DNA from 3 places in the uncultured Psychrobacillus sp. genome. Region 1 is predicted to be linked to each of the others. Evidence: predicted binding sites of a transcription regulator. Region 1 holds the regulator's gene; each other region holds the start of a gene.
The links. Region 1 encodes Rex, which represses fermentation and respiration genes when NADH is low (regulators of the CRP and FNR family bind a similar motif). Its sites were predicted from a motif close to TTGTGAAATATTTCACAA; they were not measured.
Positions count from the first base shown of each region.

Region 2: a site for Rex is predicted at 1,321-1,338, ahead of Q0371_RS07795 (cytochrome ubiquinol oxidase subunit I). Genes of this name have one in related genera too.
Region 3: a site for Rex is predicted at 5,005-5,022, ahead of Q0371_RS05935 (cytochrome c oxidase subunit 2A). Genes of this name have one in related genera too.

Region 1 is NZ_CALIED010000011.1:3,323-11,142, reverse strand. Features, by position in the region: gene hflX (GTPase HflX) at 1-1,011, opposite strand, end outside; gene Q0371_RS02060 (VOC family protein) at 1,027-1,767, opposite strand; gene Q0371_RS02055 (redox-sensing transcriptional repressor Rex) at 2,161-2,796, opposite strand; gene Q0371_RS02050 (ABC-F family ATP-binding cassette domain-containing protein) at 2,924-4,855, shown strand; gene tsaD (tRNA (adenosine(37)-N6)-threonylcarbamoyltransferase complex transferase subunit TsaD) at 5,359-6,378, opposite strand; gene rimI (ribosomal protein S18-alanine N-acetyltransferase) at 6,375-6,833, opposite strand; gene tsaB (tRNA (adenosine(37)-N6)-threonylcarbamoyltransferase complex dimerization subunit type 1 TsaB) at 6,823-7,509, opposite strand; gene tsaE (tRNA (adenosine(37)-N6)-threonylcarbamoyltransferase complex ATPase subunit type 1 TsaE) at 7,506-7,820, opposite strand, start outside.
Region 2 is NZ_CALIED010000035.1:59,091-66,910, forward strand. Features, by position in the region: gene Q0371_RS07795 (cytochrome ubiquinol oxidase subunit I) at 1-1,180, opposite strand, end outside; gene Q0371_RS07800 (diacylglycerol kinase) at 2,033-2,944, opposite strand; gene Q0371_RS07805 (thioredoxin family protein) at 3,061-3,624, opposite strand; gene Q0371_RS07810 (TrkH family potassium uptake protein) at 3,751-5,067, shown strand; gene Q0371_RS07815 (Type 1 glutamine amidotransferase-like domain-containing protein) at 5,228-5,866, opposite strand; gene gatB (Asp-tRNA(Asn)/Glu-tRNA(Gln) amidotransferase subunit GatB) at 6,044-7,474, opposite strand; gene gatA (Asp-tRNA(Asn)/Glu-tRNA(Gln) amidotransferase subunit GatA) at 7,474-7,820, opposite strand, start outside.
Region 3 is NZ_CALIED010000023.1:77,025-84,844, reverse strand. Features, by position in the region: gene rpsA (30S ribosomal protein S1) at 1-35, opposite strand, end outside; gene Q0371_RS05960 (lysophospholipid acyltransferase family protein) at 314-901, opposite strand; gene cmk ((d)CMP kinase) at 902-1,576, opposite strand; gene Q0371_RS05950 (flagellar brake domain-containing protein) at 1,651-2,298, opposite strand; gene Q0371_RS05945 (PepSY1/2 domain-containing protein) at 2,370-3,653, opposite strand; gene sleB (spore cortex-lytic enzyme) at 3,663-4,397, opposite strand; gene Q0371_RS05935 (cytochrome c oxidase subunit 2A) at 5,092-5,214, shown strand; gene Q0371_RS05930 (cytochrome B5) at 5,235-5,711, shown strand; gene Q0371_RS05925 (b(o/a)3-type cytochrome-c oxidase subunit 1) at 5,713-7,380, shown strand; gene Q0371_RS05920 (CsxC family protein) at 7,645-7,820, opposite strand, start outside.

The DNA.
Region 1 (7,820 bases):
GTGTGGGTACATCATGTCTGCTAAATCGGATTTATTGTAAACAAAAATTGTTGGAACGTCCTTTACTCCTACTTCAAGTAGCGTTTCATTCGTCACATCCATCATATATCGGTGTTCATCATTAGAAACATCGACCACGTGTAATAGTAGATTAGCGTCCCTTGCTTCCTCAAGTGTTGATCGGAATGCCTTCACTAGATGATGGGGTAGTTTACTGACGAATCCTACTGTATCAGTTAATAGGAATTCCTTTTGGTCTGGTAGTTTAATTTGACGGACGGAAGTTTCCAATGTAGCAAATAGCATGTCTTTCTCAAATACTTGCTTCGATTGTTCTTGTCCAATCTTTTGAAGCAGTTGGTTCATAATCGTAGACTTTCCGGCGTTCGTATAGCCAACTAGAGAAACAACAGGTATATTATTTTTTTTACGTTGCTTTCTTTGCGTTTCCCTTTGATCCTTAACTAGTTCTAGCTCTCTCTTCAGCTTTGCTATTTGGTCTTCGATTTTACGACGATCCAGTTCTAGCTTTGTTTCCCCAGCACCACGGTTACTAACTCCTCCACCCGTACTACCACCCTGACGACCAAGGGAGGCTCGCAGACCGACAAGTCTCGGTAGCATATATTGAAGTTGTGCTAGTTCCACTTGCATTTGTGCCTCATTAGATTTTGCACGTCTTGCAAAAATGTCTAAAATTAGCATAGTACGATCTATTACCTTGCATTCTAAATCCCGCTCTAGGTTTCTTATTTGAGATGGAGAAAGTTCATCGTTAAATATAACGAGATTTGCATCTGTAGCATCGAAGAGATTTTTTATCTCCTCTACTTTACCTGTTCCTACATAATGAGAAGATGTCACTCGCTCTAAATTTTGAGTGATTTCACCAACAACCTCCACGTCTAAAGCTGCAGCTAAATTAATAAGCTCCTCTAATTCATATTCGAAATGCTCATCTTTTTGTAGCTTAACTGCAACTACAATCGCTCTTTCATCTAACTGTTCCATTATAAAATCCTCCTCTTAATCGAAACGATATACTCCTTGTTCGTAAATTATAGCTTCTTGGTTAGGGAGGCCTTTAATTTGCACACTAACAAGCCTTTCTTTAGTCCCTTGTTTCAGCTGTTTAAATATTAAATTTGTATTGGGTAAGAATAACGTTTGGTGATCGTAAGTAACATTCAGATAGCTAGTCCATTTCTCTATTACTTCCCTTGGATTTTCTACATGAAACTCACAGCTCTCAATGGTAAGTTGGAGATTACTATTGTTCACTGTTCCCTCCTTCTGAAGCAACTCATATCTTTCATCATCCGTTTCTTCCCATTCTATAAAAAATGGCGCAGGTAAGCTGTCACTAACTTCTTCTTTAATAAATAGCATTTTCCATTTACGTAAAGATCCAGCCGCTGTCTTTCTTTCAGCATACAATACTCCTGTTGTTTCTATACCTTTATTTTCTAAGTCTTTTCTAAGTACTTCCAAATCGTTTGCCCTAATGCAAATCGTTCCAAAACCTGGACCTTCTTTTAAATCATGGAGCATTAATTCTACTAAAGGGTGTACTACACGCCTAGCTACCTGTTCCTCTTCCATCGCTAACCATTCTACATAACTATTTTTCGTATAAAGAAGCGCATTATACGTCCCCCAGTTTAAATGCTGTCCACCAACCACGGCATGAATTCCTTGCTGTTGCCAATCTCCGGTCACTTCTGTAGGTTTTTTATTTACAAAATGAACAATATGGTCTAAAAACATACATTCACCTCTTATCTCAAAATTATCCTTTTATAAAATTAAGTATACAGGAAAACTGAAAAAAGCACCGATTATAACCTCGGTGCTTAAATCCTAAGTGTAAGCTCAGATCACAGCTAATACTAACTCTAGAGAACATGAACTGCGAGGAACTGCCTCCTCACTTTCCCCCATTTGCCTGTCGGGGCAGACATAGGCGGTTTCGCTTTTCTTGGTGTCTAACTACTCCGCCTTGCCCCTCGGGGTCAAATGGGTAAATACTCCGGTGGCTGAGGAGCTGCCTCCTCGCATTTCCCCATTTGCCTGTCGGGGCAGACATAGGCGGTTTCGCTTTTCTTGGTGTCTAGCTGCACCGCCTTGCCTGTCGGGGCAGTGACAGGCGCCTTCGCTTTTCTATATATCGTTTCGAATCATATAGATTAGTGTTTGAAGTTCTACGGAAAGGTCTATTGTATGTACGCGAATCTCTTCAGGGGTGCTGATTGGAACAGGAGTGAAATTTAAAATCCCCTTTACATCTGATCCAACTAGGAGGTTGGCCACCTCTTGGGCAGAACGGCTTGGAAGAGTGAAAATGACTAATTCAATTCCGTATTCCTTCAGTTTTTCTAGCATCACACTGGAATGAAAAACTGGGATATCGCTAATAATGGTTCCTTCGAGTGGTGCCTTCGTATCAAATGCGACTACTATTCTAGTATTATGATTTTTTTGGAAATTATATTTTACAAATGCTGTCCCTAAGCTACCAACACCTATCAATGCAACCTTCGCGGCTTCGTCTTGATCTAATGTTTTTCTGAAAAACTCTAGTAGATGGGGTACATCGTAGCCATAGCCTTTTTTACCTAATGCACCAAAATGAGAAAAGTCTCTCCGGATGGTTGCCGAGTCGATTTTCATCGCTTCACTTAGCTGTTGGGATGAAATACGTTTATGCTCTGCATTGTGAAAGCTTTGCAAAAATCTATAATATAAAGGAAGTCGTTTCATCGTCGCTTGAGGAATGCGAGGTACATCACGTTTCATAAGTATCCTCCTAATGTATAAGGCAAATTCATTTTTTCACGTTACCTTTCTTTCATTGTAAAGGGAGAACGTTGCAACGACAAGTCCTATCTATTACACTTAGGATAGAATTGAGGTGCAAATAATCGTGATCGTTTTACAAGTAAACCAAGTAACTAAATCCTTTAACGGGGAAGATATATTAACAAACGTAAAGCTAGAGGTTCAAGACCGTGACCGAGTTGCACTAGTCGGTCGTAACGGTGCTGGGAAATCTACCTTACTTAAAATAATTGCTGGAGAAATGTCCTATGATTCCGGTGACATTATCCTGCCAAAAAATATTAGACTAGGCTACTTAGAACAGCATGCCGGTTTAGAATCCAAGCTGACCATTTGGGAGGAAATGAAATCCATCTTCAGTCATTTAATAGACTCCGAAAAAGAATTACGTTCATTAGAAGCCCAAATGGCTGACCCTGCTGTCTATGAGGATTCAGAAGCCTACGCTAAAGTAGCTGCTACATATGACGAGTTACAGCTTGCATTTAACGAGGCTGGTGGCTATCGCTTTGAATCTGACATCCGCTCTATCTTACATGGGATGCAGTTTTTCCCGGACGACTATGACAAGCCTGTACAAGCCTTATCTGGCGGACAAAAAACGCGCCTAGCTTTAGCTAAAATGCTATTAAGTAAGCCCGATTTACTCATACTCGATGAGCCTACAAACCATTTGGATATCCAAACACTCAGCTTCTTAGAAAACTATTTGAAAAACTATAGTGGAGCCATTTTAATCGTATCCCATGACCGGTACTTCCTAGATCAGGTAGTAAATCTAGTGTACGAGGTTTCTCGCCATAATGTTACGAGATACGTTGGTAACTACAGTGCCTATTTAACGCAAAAGGCAAAAAATTATGAGCTGGATAAAAAGAAGTATGAGAAGCAACAAGAGGAAAAGGCAAAGCTAGAGGATTTTGTTAGTCGTAACCTGGCTCGTGCCTCCACAACCAAGATGGCGCAGTCTCGAAGAAAAGTAATCGAGAAGACAGACTGGATGGATGCACCTGATGGCGATGAAAAATCTGCTAACTTCGGTTTTACCATCGACCGGCCTAGTGGTAACGACGTTTTGCGCTTAGAGGACGTGGCAGTTGGCTACTCCAATAAAACCGTCTCCTCTAACATCTCATTTTCTGTGTACAAGCAGGACCGGATTGCATTAGTTGGACCGAATGGCGTCGGTAAATCCACCTTGCTGAAAACAATTATGAAGCAGCTTCCATCTGCTGGCGGGCATATTCAATACGGGACGAATGTGCAATTTGGTTACTATGACCAGGAACAGGCAGCTCTTTCCGGCAATAAAACCGTTTTGAAAGAGCTATGGGATGAATGGCCTCTCATGAATGAAAAGGATGTTCGCAATGTACTAGGTCGCTTCCTGTTCTCTGGAGACGATGTGCAAAAAACCGTCTCTACGCTATCCGGTGGAGAAAAGGCTAGACTTGCACTTGCCAAGCTCATGCTATTGAAATCAAATACGCTAGTTCTAGATGAGCCTACGAACCATTTAGATTTAGATAGCAAAGAGGTTTTAGAGAATGCTTTGCTCGATTTCCCTGGAACAATTATCTTCGTGTCACATGACCGTTATTTTATTAACCGAATTGCAACAAAGGTAATTGAACTCTCCTCCAAAGAAGCAACACTGTTTTTAGGTGACTATGACTATTATCTAGAGAAAAAGGAAGAGCTCGAGGAATTAGCAATGGAAAGCTCGATTGCACAAAATACAGTCGTCCAAAAGGTCAATACCTCGACGATTGATAAAGAAGCGAAGAAAAAGGAAAGACAAATTCGACGTCAAATCGATGAGCTCGAGGAACAAATTCCTGCTATCGATTCAGAAATCGCATTACTCGAGGAAAAGCTATGTGATCCAGAAGTCTTCCAGGATCATGAGGCAGTCCAAAAATTACAGAGTGAGCTCGATAACCTTAAGGTAAAGCAAGACACTATCTCCAATGAATGGCTGGAGCTACAGGAACAATTAGAAGAAATTACAGGGTAAGCCGATTGACTCGGTTTACCTTTTTTTATATGGGGAAAAATATATAATGTCGAACTATTTGTTTTTGGGATTAACTATTCAATTTATAAAGAAAACAGTCAGATTAATGGGACAAGCCAACCAATTATTAAATTGATCGAGTCGGTTTATGGTACAAAGTTATCTAATCGCTCTAACAGGATATCAGATACCCATGTTGTATTTTGTCGAACGATGGCATATATAGGTCAAGCCCCTTTTTCCTAAAAATCTTTTTCCACATATTTATTAACATCAAAAGTACTGTCATATCAATCTATCAACAGGTTTATCCACATTGTCCACAGATTAAAAACTTAGTTTTCCACAAGTTGTGAGTATAAATAACCACAATATATTGAAAACACACAACTTACTAACAAGTTATCAACAAATTGTGCATAAGTACGAATGTTCTCTATTGACAACCGAAATAATACATGGTAAAAAATCCTCTTTTCTTGTCGAAGAAAAGAGGATTTCGTTTAGTTCCAGCTATTTAATTCTAACCCAGGACGACCATTCATCGCTAAATCCCCTATTTGCCCTGCTGAAAATTTAGAGCTACCAGCAGCTGCGATCATGGCTGCATTGTCTGTACATAATTTGATCGGAGGCACATAAAAAGGAATATTCTCTTTTTGGAATGCTTCTTCCAATGCTTTTCGCAGTCCTTTATTTGCTGCTACACCACCAGCAGCAATTACTTGCTTCACATTAAACTCCCTAGCTGCACGAAGCGTTTTAGTAGTGAGTACTTCTATTACGCTCTCTTGGAAGCCTGCGGCAAGATGGTTAGGATTGATTGCTTCCCCTCTTTGCTCCGCATTATGCTGATAATTGATGACTGCTGATTTTAAGCCACTAAAACTAAAATCATAAGAGCCTTCCTCTAGCCAAGCCCTTGGGAAAGGCACTGCTTGATCGCTCTCATTTGCTAGACGATCTATGTGTGGACCGCCAGGATAAGGGAGATTCAAGACTCTAGCTACTTTGTCATAAGCCTCTCCAGCTGCATCATCGCGTGTTTCTCCGATTAGCTCAAACTGACCGTCTTCTTTCATCAACACTAGCTCGGTATGCCCTCCTGATACTACTAGAGCAAGTAACGGAAATTCCATCGGCTGGACCAACGCATTTGCATAAATATGCCCCGCAATATGATGAACTCCTACTAAAGGCAGACCGTTTGCAAACGAGAATGCTTTTGCAGCGTTTATTCCTATTAATAGGGCACCTACTAGCCCAGGGCCTTCGGTTACTGCCACTGCATCTAAATCCTGAGGAGTCATGTCCGCTTGCTTTAAAGCCTCTTCGATAACCAGTGTGATTTGCTCCACATGATGACGAGAAGCAACCTCTGGAACTACTCCACCAAAGCGCTTGTGACTTTCTATTTGTGATGCTACGACATTGGATATTATTTCTGTTCCATTTTTGACAATGGAAGCCGCTGTTTCATCACAGCTTGTTTCTATTCCTAAAATATATTGATCTTTTGTCATTTGAATTCCACCCACATTACAAGAGCATCCTCTTGTGTATCTGTATAATAATTTTTACGAATGCCTCCATCCTGGAAGCCAAGCTTGTAATATAAATTTTTTGCAACCGTATTGGATACGCGTACCTCTAACGTCATAAGTACTCCTTGTTGTTCCTTTACAATACGGATCGCCTCACGCATCAAGCCTTCTCCAATTCGATGGCCTCGCATACGTTCTGCTACTGCCACATTCGTGATATGACTTTCATCCATGACAATCCACATCCCACAATAGCCGACAATATCCTTTTCCTCTGTCTCCGCTACTAAATAGTAGGAATATAGATTAGTCGTCATTTCATGCTCGAATGCCTCTCTAGTCCATGGATGTGCGAATGCCTCTTCTTCTATTAAAAGCACCTGGTCTATGTCTTCTATAGTCATTTTGCGATAGGTAATCGTTTTAGTTTCCATTTTTCTTCTGCTCTTTCATCCAGTTTGCCTCTGCCTCTGTTATTCGTAAATATTCTGGAACCGTAGTATGTACGTCTTTTGGCTCCATATTTTGCGCAATTTCTATTAGGACTGCAGCACTTGGTAATGAAAATGATGCTCCTGCTTGGTGGACTTTATCGCCAAGCACCTCTTTTATTTGGTTCCAATGAAGAGCTACATCCATTCCTACAAATAAAATGGGCTGCCCCATCTCATCTAAAGTAGATAGCAAATCTGCCATAGACATATGAGATTCCTTAACTAATTTACCGTCCGTATAAATTCCCGCAAATACATTTCCACGTCGAGCATCCATAATGGAACACACCGTCCCTTGGAAATATGGTGCGTTCCCTGCAAGCACCTGCAAACTTGAAACCGAGTAAATTGGAATATTTAACGTCCAAGCGAGCGTCTTTCCGATTGTCACACCGATTCGCACTCCCGTATAAGAGCCTGGCCCTTTTGCCACCGCAATCGCATCTAGCTCGTTAGGCTGAATATTAGCTTTTTTCATAAGCTCCTCTATTGCTGGCATCGTTCCAATGGAATGAGTTACCTTCACAGAGGACTTATATTCTGCAAGCACCTGCCCGTCCTTTACGACTGCTACCGCAAGCGGTGTATGAGATGTATCTATTCCTAACCAAATCATTCAAAAAGCTCCTCACATAATTGTTCATATCTCTTCCCAAAAGGCTCAAACGTAAATCGACGCTTGTCATTGTCCAGTCGATGAATCTGTATTGCCAATCGTTCAGGCGGCAAATCCTCCTGTATTAAATGAGCCCACTCAATAATGCTTACTGCATCACCGTAAAAAAGCTCGTCCCAGCCCAGATCCTCATCGCTATCCGCTAAACGGTAAACATCCAAATGGTTTAAAGGTAACCTACCCTCATATTGCTTCATTATGGTAAACGTTGGGCTGTTCACGTTTCTTGTGATTCCAAGACCCTTCGCCAC
Region 2 (7,820 bases), on a different contig from region 1:
CATCCTCCACCCTCATGATTCCTCTTAATATCCAAGGCTGCCTTCCTACCTCCGCTAGCCACCAACCTGCCTCAATTGCAATAATAGCAGCAGGTCCTCCTAAGACGAGAAGCCATCGAAACAACCTAGAATCTACAAAGGACCACTTTAAACGTTTACCTAACCAATAAAATGCGGAGAGAGCTGCCAGACCCATCCCAATTACTACCATAATATTAAAAAGATAATGGATATAAAGTGGAGGTCTTTCATCCACTGGGAACTGATCCAATCCAATAACCTCTGCAGTTGGGTTAGAGTAAGCTAATATACTCAAGGCATAAGGTACCTTAATAGCATATTTCACTTCCCCATCATCTAATATTCCAAACAAAACAAGTTCAGCATTTTCCTGTGTCTCAAAATGCCATTCGGCAGCTGCTAGTTTTTCCGGCTGATACTCCGCTAAATATTTTCCGGAAAAGTCGCCTATAATAGCAGTTGCAATTGAAAAGATTAATCCTAATTTTACAGTTAAATACAAAGCTTTTTTATGATAAACATGATTAGAACCCTTTAACAAACGGAAGGCTGCAATGGAAGCCAGTACAAAAGCAGATGTCATATATGCGGTTACCACTACATGGGCTACCTTCGTAGGCATCGCAGGGTTAAACATTGCTAGGATTGGATTAATGTTCACCATTTGCCCATTTACCATGTCAAATCCTTGCGGTGAATTCATAAAAGAATTTACGATCGTGATAAACACTGCGGAAAAGGAAGCCCCTACTGCAACTGGTATAAGCAATAATAAATGCTTCTTCTGATTTTCAAAACGATCCCAAGTGTAAAGATAAATTCCAAGAAAAATAGCCTCAAAGAAGAAAGCAAAGGTCTCCATAAACAAGGGTAGGGCAATCACATTGCCGGCTAACTCCATAAAATTCGGCCATAATAAGGAAAGCTGCATTCCAATTGCTGTTCCAGTTACTACACCGACGGCAACCGTAATAACAAATCCCCTTGCCCAGCGCCTTGCTAGTAATATGTAATGTTCATCATTCTTTTTTATACCAACCCACTGAGCAATCATAATCATTAGTGGAACTCCAACACCGATTGTCGCATAAATAATATGAAAAGATAAGGTTAACTCCGTTAAGACACGACTATAGAAAACTGAATCAGCATTTCCCATACTTGACTCTCCTCACCCTCCAAAAATTCTTCCAGCAATAGATAGTATCATAATACCTGCCACTACAAAGGCGAGCCACATTAAGTATCTCTCTTGTCTCTTATACACTAACCATTCCTCCTTTATGTTGCCCAGATTTATTATTAAATTATTCCCAATATTATTGGATTCATAACCTTTTAGAGAGGAAAGTCAAAAAATAAAAATCTTTTTGCAATAGACAAGAAAATAAGACAGACTAATGTTCACTTCAATAAGAGAAAATCGCATTCATAATAAACACTGATTAGTCTTCTAAAACTTCTAAATGCATAAGGTTATTAGAATCATTTTGTAATTCAGAAGTACTCCACAAGCATTCATAGCCGTTCTACCGTGAGGTATTCTCCAGGATACCGTTCTTCCAAATAGATCTGTTTATAACCTACTTTTTTCTATTTGCATATCAATCCAATACGAACGAACAAAATAAAAGATAACGAAGGACACCAAAAATAAAAGAGCCAATCCCTGAATAATTTTTCTCCATTTTTGTACAATCGAATAGTTCCTTCTTAAACTGGCTTTTTTAGCATAGCTGTAAATAAAAAACGTGAAATCAGCAGTTGGATTTCACGTTTTCACTACTTTATAAAGCTAGCTTATGGAGATGGCAACTCTCCTAGGAGACCAGCACCTCCGAAAGCACCGCAGGATTATAGGAAGAGATATGGAGAAGTGCTCCTGAAAAAGCGTACGCAGTTACGAAGAACACTACAGATAATTAGAATAAAAGCCCCAAAAACTTTACTAAATCGTAAAATTTCCGAGGCCTTATTATGTTGAGGAGAGTTTTGTCAAAACCGCTTCATTTTATGGTCTATCTTGCTCACGAATCTCATCGATTGGAACAAAGACATCTATATGTCTATATAGGTTTTGGAAAGTGGCAGGAATAGTTCCCCCATACTCTCCATCCAGATTTAAGAGAACCTTATCTTCAGAGGTCACTTTAATGTGCTGGGCTTTTTTATAAATGACATGAGGATCTTCTAAATGTTCTCCACGAATAGCTAAAGTGGCAAGTCTTATAAACTCTGCAATATTTACTTTCTTTAAGATAAGCAACGAGAAGTTCCCGTCATTAATACTTGAATTTGGAGCAAGCTTCTCGAAGCCGCCTACAGAGTTGGTTAGACCCACAAGGAACATCATCGCTTCATCTTCGAATACTTCCCCATCATATTCAATTCGAACCTTCGTGGCATTAATCGATGGAAGCATTTCAATTCCTTTTAAGTAATAGGCTAGTTGTCCAAGCATTGTCTTTAATTTACTAGGAACCTCATAAGTAAGCTCTGTAATTCTTCCTCCGCCAGCAATGTTAATAAAATAACGGTCGTTTACTTGACCAACGTCCACTGGAATAGTATCACCCTGTACGATAATATCTACTGCGCGTTTAATATCCCGAGGAATATGAACTGCTCGAGCAAAATCATTTGTCGTTCCCATTGGAATGAGACCAATTTTTGGGCGATTTTCAAATTCACTTACACCAGCAACAACCTCGTTCAGTGTTCCGTCTCCCCCAGCGGCAATAATTATATCAAAATTATTTTCTACCGCTTTTTTTGCTGCACTAATTGCATCTCCTTCACCAGTCGTTGCATGGCAGGACGTCTCATATCCAGCTATTTCTAAAGCCTCCAAAACTTCTGGAAGATGTTTCTTAAATAATTCTCTCCCTGAGGTAGGATTGTAGATAATTCTTGCACGCTTCATACGGATTTCCTTTCTACTTTACAATTTCTTCATTATAAAGACTCTATTTCCTCACAAAAAGTTCCTAACATATGAAAGAGCCGACTAAAGCCGACTCCCTTAAATATGCGGTTCGCTTATTTTTGAAGAATAGGCAGCCAGCTACTGCGGATTTCTTCGTAAACTGCCAAGTGAAACTCTTTGTTTGCTATAAATTCCTGTGTCATTTGCTCATAAAATTTCTTTTGGATGTCTTCGAATGCCGGATCTTCCTTATCAGGAAACTTGGCTCTTCCTTCCATCACAAATTTTTGGACCATTTCAGCACGAGGACCCCATTTAGAAATTACTTCTCCGTCCTGACTTAGCAATAAATAAACTGGAATGGAGCGCCCTCCATTTGTTAAGTACTGGTCCATCAGCTCTAGATTCTCATCGCGGTAGACAGTGCGAATGTCCAAATTTCCAGCTTCTGCAATCTTTCGTACGATAGCATTATTCATCATGGCATCACCGCACCAGTCTTCTGTAATAACTAATATATACGGCTTTTCTGTTTTTAATATCTCAATGAATTCATCATCCGCTGGAACTTGAAACTGGTCGTATATACGAAAGGATTCCTCTTTTTTGGTAGTCATATCATTCATATACTGCTCTAAGGTTTTAGCTTCTTCAAAATATTGTTGTTCAGTTTTCAATGAAAAATCCCCCTTTTTCCTTAAGTATACTTTCTTTAGCCACTTGTTTCAAACAAGTTGTTGACAGGCGACCTGTTCAGGATTAAAGTAGTTATTATTTTACATCCAATAAAAGGAAGTGTCCCAATGGAGAAAAAGCTCTCTTTTTCACCGCCTGTTGTGATTGCAAGTAGCTTTGCCACCTTAATTTTTCTAGGAACAGTTTTGATGAAGCTTCCTTTTGCTACGACAACTCCGATTTCTTGGGTAGATGCATTCTTTCTAGTTACATCAGCTACCACGGTTACAGGTCTCAGTGTTTTTGATCCTGGTAGTACTCTAACCATGTTTGGGGAAATTGTTTTACTAGTCTTAATTCAATGTGGTGGTATTGGGTTAATGACGTTTGCAGTCGCTATACTTATTCTTCTTCGCAAAAAAATTGGTTTGCAGCACCGAATTTATTTGCAGGAATCTTTTAATCAGCCTTCTATTGGAGGTATCGTCAAACTAGCTAAGCATATTCTCTTATTTGTTCTTCTTACAGAGAGTATTGCTATCGTCTTCTTAACACTCCACTGGATACCAAGGTTTGGCTTTGGAGATGCATTATATTATAGTTTGTTTCACGTAATTTCTGCTTTTAATAATGCAGGCTTCTCTTTGTTTCCGGACAATTTAATGGGCTTCACTAGTGATCCTCTAGTTATATTGATTATTACTAGTCTAATAATCATTGGAGGAATTGGATTTGTCGTAGTAATAGATATCTCTCGCAAGAATAAATTTCGTGCATGGTCACTACATACCAAGCTTATGATCGTGGGCACATTAATAATAAATACAATAGCTACACTTATTCTTTTAATCTTAGAGTTTAATAATAATGATACAATTGGCAAAATGGGAATCTTCGAGAAGATAATGACCTCCTACTTTAATGCAGTAACTCCAAGAACGGCAGGCTTTAATATGATCGATTATGGCCAAATGGAGGACCCATCTCTATTATTCACAATGCTTCTCATGTTTATCGGTGCAGGTAGTGCCTCTACGGCTTCTGGCATAAAGCTTACTACCTTTATTGTCATCATAGCAGCAACGTTTGCATTTTTCCGTCAGCAGGAGGATCCAGTGCTATTTAAAAGGTCCATCTCACGAGAAATAATTATTAGGTCTCTCGTTATTAGCACAGTTAGCTTAGCAACCGTTTTTATATTTGCTTTTGCTTTAACTATAACAGAGCAGCTTCCTCTGCTCCCTTTGCTATTTGAAGTGTTTTCCGCATTCGGAACTGTTGGTATCTCAATGGGCATTACCTCTCAGCTTTCAGAGTTAGGCAAGGTATTCATTTGTGTGTTGATGTTCTTAGGCAGAATTGGACCACTCACGTTATTTTTCATCTTAACTAAACCGAAAAAGGTTAAATATAAATATCCAAATGATCAGGTGTTTACCGGTTAAGGATAGAAACACCCCTGCACTAGCCTGTCTGCAGGGGTGTTTTTTTATAATCGGACGGTTATATGCAATAATCGGTCGGTTCTGGCTAAAAATCGGTCGGTTTTCTCTTATAATCGGTCGGTTCTCCCTAATAATCGGTCGGTCCAAGTCCATGCCACCCTCACTGGCTGAGACAGTTTTTCTTAGTCCCGTCCTTAAAGGTAATGACTTCATTTATTCTCGTATGTATGGTGTCGTTTTTATAGAAGATTGCACTGCCATCTGGGAGAGCATAGATCGTTCTATCCTTAGAAAGAGTAAGCAGCTCATCATCTGCTTCTGGGCGATAGTGAACCTCTACACTAAAATCGACTAATCCTAATCCCTGCAAAATAATTGTGTCGGGGTAGTCTTCATCCTTTGTTAATATGCAGTCTGTGCAAAAAGCTAATGCACCTGCGCTATAGCCAATCATTAAGCCTGGAAAACTACTAATTGCTGCAGTCAGCTCTTTATCCAAAATAACCTGAAGTAAACGCTCAGGTTTTCCTCCTATAATATAAAGAACATCATACTCTTCCATCATATTAATCATGTCTTCTTTTGGTAGCTTTTCATGCAATAAACCAAGCGTCACGTTTGGAATACGTGTAAACGCCTGCTGCAGGCTTTCCATCCAACTTTCATATCTAGATTCATCTGTTGCAAAGGGTACGACCAATACTTTCGCATTCGGACTAATTTTACACTCTAATTCTTCAAAAACGTCATCAAGCTCACCCTTTAAAACATGTCCCCCGCCAATAAAACATAGCTCCATCCCCATCACCCTTTCTCAAATATTATCTCATCATAGCATCTATAATTATAAAATTAAATATATTTACAGCTTTGATAAGTAGCTGAATGTGGAGGAGCTTTTGCTAACATGCATCAAAAAAGCGAGTAAGTGGTCAGGAAATCTGATCACTTACTCGCTATGATTATCTTTAGGATTTTATCGTTTCACGATTTCTTCGTTTAGGATTTTGTTAACAAGAGGTGGATTCGCTTGACCTTTTGTTGCTTTCATAATTTGTCCTACTAGGAAGCCGATGGCACGATCTTTACCATTTTTAAAGTCTTCAATCGATTGTGGGTTAGCATCTAATGTAGCCGTTACGATTTCACGTAGAGCGCCTTCGTCTGAAATTTGTACTAAGCCTTTAGCTTTTACTACTTCAGCAGCATCTCCGCCGTTATCCGCAAGCTCTTTAAATACTTTCTTCGCGATTTTAGAAGAAATTGTACCATCTGAGATTAGCTTAATCATGCCAGCCAGATTAGAAGGAGTAAGCTTGATATCCTTCAATTCTTTTTGGTCTGCGTTTAAGTAAGCTGAAACCTCACCCATTAACCAGTTGGAAGCAAGCTTCGCATCTGCCCCTAGAGCAATCGTTTCCTCGAAGAAATCTGACATTTCTTTTGTTAAAGTAAGTACCATTGCATCGTATGCAGGTAAGCCTAGCTCCTCGATATAACGAACTTTACGTGCATCTGGAAGCTCAGGAATTTCAGAGCGAACTCGTTCTCTCCAAGCATCATCAATGACAATTTGCACTAAGTCTGGCTCTGGGAAGTAACGGTAATCATCCGCTCCTTCTTTAACACGCATTAAAAGAGTTTTACCAGTTGACTCATCATAGCGACGAGTTTCTTGTGGAATTACCCCACCTGATAATAGAACCTCTGCTTGACGAATTTGTTCATGCTCAAGACCACGACGAACAAAGTTGAAGGAGTTTAAGTTTTTAAGCTCTGTTTTCGTACCGAATTTTTCTTGACCATATGGACGTAAGGAAATGTTCGCATCACAACGAAGGGAACCTTCCTCCATTTTACAGTCAGAAACTCCTGTGTATTGGATGATAGATTTAACCTTTTCAAGATAAGCATAAGCTTCCTCAGGAGTGCGGATGTCTGGCTCTGATACGATTTCAATCAAAGGAGTACCTTGACGGTTGAAGTCAACAAGAGAGTATCCATTGCTTGTATGTGTAAGCTTTCCTGCATCTTCTTCCAAGTGAAGACGAGTAATACCAATACGTTTCTTTTCTCCGCCCACTTCAATTTCTACCCAACCATTTTCACCGATTGGCTTGTCAAATTGAGAGATTTGGTAAGCCTTTGGATTATCCGGATAGAAGTAATTTTTACGGTCGAATTTAGTTATAGGTGCAATGTCCATATTAAGTGCAAGAGCGGCTCTCATACCCCACTCAACTGCTGTTTTATTTACAACAGGTAATACTCCAGGGTAACCTAGGTCAATTACATGTGTATTTGTATTTGGTTCTGCTCCAAAGTGAGCTGGTGCTGGTGAGAACATTTTAGAGTCTGTTTTTAACTCTACATGAATCTCTAATCCAATAATCGTTTCAAAATTCATTATTTTGCTCCCTCCCATATTTGCGGAGTTTGTTTATGGAAGCTTGTTGCTTGCTCATAAGCATGTGCCACACGATAGATAGTTGCTTCATCAAAGTATTTACCGATAATTTGTAATCCTAGTGGTAGACCGTCTGAGAATCCGCAAGGAATAGAAATTCCAGGGACGCCAGCAAGGTTTACTGGAATTGTTAAAATATCATTGGCATACATCGTTAATGGATCCTTAACATTTTCCCCAATTTTAAATGCTGGAGTTGGTGTCGTTGGTCCAATGATAACATCGTATTTATCAAATACATTGTCAAAGTCTTGCTTGATCAAAGTACGTACTTGCTGTGCTTTTC
Region 3 (7,820 bases), on a different contig from region 1:
AACTCTTGCGTGTTTAAGTTCATTTCTTCTGACATATGATATTCCTCCTTCACAACGTCTCTTCTCTATTTTATGCGAACTTTCTCAGAAATACAAAAAGAAGCACTTTTGAAATAGAAATTTCCATCCAATTAATCATTTTGCTTCGCTATCAAACTAAAAAACTGGATAAAAACAAGAGAATATTAAAAGCTGGTGACATATATGCTAGTTTATGAAAATAGTTGATTTTCTCTCTCTCCGTAGGATGATTGAGAGCCCGCCACACTGTAGCTATTAAAGATGTGTTAAGAACAGATTAAAGTATTTAAAATCATTTCGTTTTATATTGGTCTAGTATTTTACCGATGTGTTCCATAATAACTTCTGTAACTTCATCTGCAGAAGCTCTTCTTTCTCTGTACGGCTCCATATCTATAACTTCTCCAAAAACTATTTTTAAACGTCTAAAAGGTTTATATGGCCCAATAATTGCACATGGCACTACGTTTGCATTTCCTCTAAGGGCAAAAAAACCAGCACCACTAAAACCTTTTCCAAGCTTTCCATCCTTACTTCTTGTTCCTTCTGGAAAAAGACCTACAACCTCTCCTTCTTTTAAAAGCTTTAACGCTTTTCGAAGCGCATCACGGTCGCTCATTCCTCTTTTTACTGGGAATGCTCTTACGCCCGGTAGTAAACTTTTTAATACAGGTATTCTAAAAAGCTCTTCCTTTGCCATGAAGTTAACAGGTCGTGGTGCGTTAATCCCAACGACAGGAGGATCTAAATTTTCTATATGGTTTGAGCATAGTAAAATCCCTCCCTCTTTTGGGAAATTTTCAGCTCCTATTACTTCAAATCTATATATTGGTTTTAACGCTGCAAAAACAATTGTTTTCGCAAAGGAATACAGTTCCAATTAAACCATCCTTTCTTTTGCCAACTGCATAATCTTATTAGAAACTTCATGAATCGTAAGAGATGTGGTATCAATGAAAATAGCGTCTTTTGCTTTGATGAGAGGAGATGCTTCTCTCTCGCTATCCAGTTTATCTCTTAATGCTATATCATGAATTAATTCTTCTAAGCTTGTATGAATTCCTCTTTTTTCGTTTTCTAGAAATCTTCTGTTTGCTCTTTCTTCAACACTTGCAGACATAAATATTTTAAGTTCAGCATTTGTAAGGACGTGTGTTCCAATATCTCGTCCATCCATTACCACTCCGCCAGATTTACCCATCTCAATCTGTCTTTTCACCATTTCTTCTCTTAAATCAGCATGTGCTGCTACAACTGATACGTTCGAAGTGACTTCTTTTGAACGTATTTGGTCCGTTACTTCCACGTTATCTAAGAACACAAGTTGTCCTTTAGAAGATGGCTTAAGCTCAATAGAGGTATCTTTTAGAAGCTCAGTTAGTTTGCTTCCATCTTGCAAATTTATGTTAAGTTGAAGTGCTTTATACGTAATTGCTCGGTACATTGCTCCTGTATCCACATATGTATAACCTAATAATTCAGCCGTCTGCTTCGCTATTGTGCTTTTACCCGCTGCTGCTGGACCGTCAATTGCTATTTGAATTTGTTTCATCATTTTATCCTCCACTCTATTCGCCTATATTTTATCACAGAATAATACGAAAAAAAAAAGCCTGTAAATACAGACTTTTAACTTAGTCCTTTTTTTCGCATAAGCAACTGTCTTTCAAAGCAAAAACGAACGATTTGTTGCCTGTCTAAATCATCTGTATTCGTAAATTGTAAAGACGCAATTTTTAACGATTCTCTCTCCCAGATGCGTATGACTAAAGCAGTAGTAAATACATATCTCATTTCTCCATTATTAAAAGATAATGGAATAATTAAAGATACCTCATCTCCACCACTAAATTTCACTTCCTCATTTAGAATGATGGCTACCCCACCCGCACTTATGTCATCTGTTACCGATTGATATTTTTCATCTCCAAATTGAATCGCAATATCAATTGGTGATACAACTCTTACAAAATTACGACGCTGTATTTTCATAAAGTCTTCCGTGTCTGGATAAGACAGTCTTATCATTGGAATTTGTCCTAACTTTCTTCCTAACACTTCTGTTGGAAAAGCAAAGACAGATTTCGTTTCTTCTATAAACGTGGCACGTAATTGAGTACCTTCCATCATGACAACGGTTTTGTTGGTAATTGTATCTATAGGATAATCTACATATATAAAATGATCATCCATATCTACTACTTTACAACGATATTTCTCAGCCTTCTCTGTGAAAGTTGGCTCAAGTATTAAATTTGTCCCTAGTTTAATTTGCATAATTTTTACCCTCTTAAATGTCATATTAATTTCATTATGACATTTAAAGAGGGAGAATTCTATATATTATTTTAAGGTAATTTTTCTGAATGCAGAATCTCATGTGATTCTGTATCAATATACACTCTATATGTTCCAATGTCTTCACTTCGAGTTAGTAACTCATATGCTAGACGCTGCTGTAATTGATCATTTTCAACGTAAGCCATTTTTGCTTCTTCTATTTTTAAATTATCAGCGAATATGGTTTTATAATCTAAAGGAATTACTTTTTGTTTGGCTATTTTTTCCTCTTGAATATACTCCATTGCATTTAGGCCTAGTAATTCTCCGTTATCTTTTGCAATTTTTAATTGTAATCCATCTGCATAAACGATTGCATCATTTTCTGCGTCCTTCCGAGCAAACGCTAAATGCCACCCAATGTGGTTTTCACGGAATTCTATAAGCTCCGTATCTGTATACCCTAACTTTTTCATATAATCCAAAGCACTTTTCTTCATGCTTTCCGTATCAATAGCATTTTTATCAAAAGGTCTTTCCATTAGAAAGGATAATAAATGGCCTCCCTTTTTTGTAAAATCGGCGTAACCAATACGAATGTCTTTATGAAATTCAATATGGTAGAAGGGATATGGAGCATCCTTTCCACTTTCTGTAACATAAATTTTGGCATCCGCTAGTTCTGGAAAAATCTTTGCAAACTTTTCTTTTACATCCTCTACGCTTACAGGTTTATCCGAAATATGTTGTAAATCTTTTTTCTTCTGTTGATCGGTTTCACTTGCTGTCATTGGAAAATCACTTTCCGTATATGCTTTTACAGATGCTCCAAGGGATTTCCAATTCTTTTCGTTTTCTTTATTAACTTTATTTTGTACAAAGGAATTAACAATGTAATCTTTGTTTCCATCGTTTCTATTTGTGAATGCCCATTGATCGGCTAAGCTTCTTAAATTTTCACGTGCACTTACCATATTCCCTTGCCACTCTTCGATTGGTACTTTTCCTGTTCTAACTTGAGTAGCTCCATTACCTATTCTCGTTAAATAGTTCAACCAGCTTGAGGAAGTTTCCTGATCTATAGGTAGCCCTGAAATAGATGCTCGAATATCTGAAGACAGTCTCCATACATCTTCCAGCGGACGATCTAATGACTCTTTATCTTTAAATATTAATGTTTCATCAATGGAATCACTTAATTCAGTCAGTTTTTCGGAGGCAGAATTTAATTCATTCGAATATTGACTTGCTAAAGCATTTTTAAGGTTGGTGTTTTGTTCTTGTACTGAAAAATGATAAACAACAAATACGGCAAGAGCAGCTATAGCGATTACCCATCCAAATTTTTTCATATGGTCTCCTTATGAGCAAAAAATATGCTGTCCAATTTTTTTGATATGTGGTCTTGACCAGATCCACTTACTAGTAGCAGTTTCAGGATTGAAATAGTAAATTGCATTTTCTGAAGGATCCCATCCATTTAATGCGTCTAGTACTGCTTCTTTAGCTCGCTCGTTCGGTTCTAGCCAAATTTGTCCATCAGCTACTGCAGTGAATGCTAAAGGTTGGAAGATTACTTCACTAATAGTATTTGGAAAGTCCGGGTGTTCTACTCGATTAAGGATTACCGCTGCAACGGCTACTTGCCCTTCATACGGCTCCCCTCGTGATTCTCCATAAACTGCGTTAGCAATCAGCTTTAAATCTTTTTCACTATACTTCGGTGGTAGTTGCATATTTGTACTTTCAGGTTTTTTATTATTTGCTTGTTGGTTCTGGTTTGTATTTCCATGTACTGAGAAACGATTACCCTTATTGATTTGATCATGTACATATTCTTTGTCAAACTTTGTAGCCTTCACTAGCTTGTCCTTAGTACCTTGTCCTAAAAGACCATCCACTGGTAAACCAAATGCTTCTTGGAAGTTTCGAAGAGCCCAATACGTGCCATAACCAAATTTACCGTCAATTTCCCCGGTGTAATAGCCTATGTATTGTAATCTGGCTTGTAATTCAATTACATCGTCTCCGTATGCTCCACGCTGAACAGTTTGCTCGGAGAACGCTTGAGTAGTTTGCTCTTGAGTTAAGAACATATAGCTAGCTGTAAAAAAGATTACGCCAATAAGAACATATTTTAGCTGTTTCATAAGTCATCTCTCCTTTTTAACTAGCTTGGTAAAAAAAGATTGATTTATACATGATGACTTTCATGAAAACAGAAATTAAAAAGTAAAAACTTTGTTAAAGTTATTGGTTGATTTTGACTAACAATTCTTTTTAATAGTGAATGTAAACATTAAAAAAGGAACATTTTGTTTATGCGAGTAAATTGTTTCGATTTATAGATGCTAAAGCTGTTCCCATTTAATGATTGTAGCTCCAGACGGCGACTCCTACGGGATGAGTGAGACAGATAAGACATCACAACCACGCGCGTAAGCGATGGGTGATGGCTTATCGCTCACCCCGAGGAAAGCGTCCGGCTGGGGCGGAAATCAATTCTACTCTCTGATTTAAAGTTTGCTTTGCTTCATAAAATTAACCTTACTCTTTAACAAAGCCAACATAAAAATGCGTTAATCCTTCCATACACTTATATTTCCCCACTAAAAATTAATATATAACTTTTATCACAATTCCTATTTACTTTTTTGTTACTTTCAAATTATTTCACAGTATCTTCACATATAACCTTTGTATGTGTGATAAATATCACATCAACTTTGTTTTTTTAAATTTATGATGTACCTATAGAAAAAGAAGGAAAGTTTTGGAGGTGTAAGACAGATGTCCAAAAAACAAAATAAAGAACCAGAACTAAAAGGGACGCTCATATCAGTTAGCGTTGTCGGTTTATTTATATTAGTCACTTGGTTTTTCGCATTCTATTTATTTATTGACAGATTTTAAACTAATGGAGGTTAAAGGTTATGCATATTCACAAGTATGAAAAATGGTGGATAACATTTGGTGTTAGTTCACTAGTTTTATTTTTAATAATAGTTGGTTTTAGCGCCTTCCACTATGGTTCACATCCACCAAGTGCAAAAGTATATATTGATCCTGAGCGAGTAGACGAGATTGCTCCATTCAATAACCCAGGAGTTCACAAAGTAGAAGGTAAAGAATGGGATTATGAGATAGTAGTAGTTGCATCCGCATTCTTTTATAACCCACAAGAATTTGAAGTTCCACTAGGTTCTACGGTTAAATTTATAGCAACAACGAAAGACGTTATACATGGCTTTCAGATAGTAGATACAAATATTAATATGATGCTTGAACCAGGTTACGTTTCAGAATATGTAACAACTGTAGATAAAGCTGGAGAGTATTTAGTTTTATGTAACGAATATTGCGGTGTAGGACACACGTCTATGACATCGAAGTTAAAGGTGGTTGAGTAACATGGCAACAATAACAGAAAAAGCCCAAAGCTTTGTGAAAGTTGACCGTCGTGATGGCAAGCTTGCAATGGCTCATATTCATGTAGCTTTTATTGCACTATTAATAGGAGGACTTTGCGGACTCTTACAAACCCTTGTACGTTCTGGGCAATTCACCCTTCCTTGGGGTATAGGTTACTATCAATTATTAACTGTTCATGGTGTTTTATTAGGACTTATTTTAACTACTTACTTTATATTTGGTTTTCAAATTGCTGCTGTTAGCCGTACTTCCGGCACATTAACAGATAAACAGAGAACACTAGGTTGGATTGGTTTTTGGACAATGACAACCGGCACTACTGCTGCTGCAGTAATGGTTTTATTAAACGAAGCATCTGTGTTGTATACTTTTTATGCACCACTTCAAGCGCATTGGATTTTCTATGTTGGGATGGCATTAGTTGTAGTAGGCTCATGGATTGGCGGAGCTGGCTTGATCATGAAATATATCGAATGGCGTAAAGCAAATCCAAAGCAACCTAGCCCATTATTAACTTTTATGGTTATTGTAAATTTAACTATGTGGATTATTTGTTCACTTGGTGTAGCAGTTGAGGTAGTATTCCAATTAATCCCCTGGTCTTTAGGCTGGGTAGATAAAATCGATGTTTTACTCTCTCGTACACTTTTCTGGTATTTCGGTCACCCATTAGTATACTTCTGGTTATTACCAGCGTATATGGTTTGGTATGTGATCATCCCGAAAATTATTGGAGGTAAAATTTATTCGGACGCACTAGCAAGATTATCCTTTATGCTTTTCTTAATCTTCTCTATCCCAGTTGGATTCCATCATCAATTGACAGAGCCAGGTATTGATTCATTTTGGAAGTACTTGCAAGTTGTTTTAACAATGATGGTAGTTATACCTTCCCTTCTGACTGCTTTCTCTATGTTTGCTTCATTTGAGATTCGTGGAAGACAGCTTGGAGGAAAAGGCGTATTTGGCTGGTTTAAAAAGCTACCTTGGAAGGATGCGCGATTCCTAGTACCATTTATCGGAATGGCTGCCTTCATCCCTGCTGGGGCTGGTGGTATTATCAATGCATCTAACCAAATGAACCAAGTAGTACATAATACTATCTGGGTTACAGGTCATTTCCATCTTACTTTGGCAACAACTGTCGTTTTAACATTCTTTGGAGCAGCCTATTGGTTAATCCCCCACCTTACTGGTAGAGTGTTGACTAAACAAATGAATAAGCTAGCTATTATACAAGGTATTGTTTGGGCAGTAGGTATGTCCATCATGTCTGGGGCAATGCATATTGCTGGATTATTGGGAGCCCCCCGCCGATCAGATTTCTCAACCTATGGTGAATCTGCCCAGGCAGCCGAGTGGGTTCCCTACCAAATCGCACAAGCAGTTGGCGGTACAATTTTATTCATCGGTATCATCTTAGTCTTATATATAGTAGCTCAATTAGTATGGTTTGCTCCTAAAGGTGATACAGAATTTCCAATTGGAGAAGTATCCGAAAATGCAGAAAAAACACCGATGGCACTCGAAAACTGGAAAATATGGTTAACGATTTGTATTTTCTTAATTTTATTTGCTTATACGGTTCCGGTGTTTGATATGATTCAAAATGCTCCTCCAGGTTCAAAAGGTTATAAATTCTGGTAACTATAATTCTTTTAAATATATACGAAGGAAGAGAGACTGTTCATATAAACAGTCTCTCTTTTTGTTTTTATAATCTTGCACTTGTTGATCGTCTCGTCGTTTACAAACTTTAGCAGTTTCTATGTATGGACAAGGCGTTAGAGGGACTACCCGTAAAAGCCAAACTTCTGACTTTTAGAGCACTCCCTTTTAAAAATGTATATATCATTATACATATTTAAGCACACGCCCACCCAAATAGGGCTTTGTCTATTATTTAAATTTTTACCCCTCTGACCGTACTCTTACTTGTCTAATTTGTAGTACTTTTAAAGTTAGGTCTACTACCATTTTCTCTGTAAGCGTATCAAAAGTATCGCGCATATCCACTAAGCACGGAGAGTAGTCAAGCTCGAAAAACTCAGCTCTCACCAATTCACAATAAGGCTGCTCATTATAGA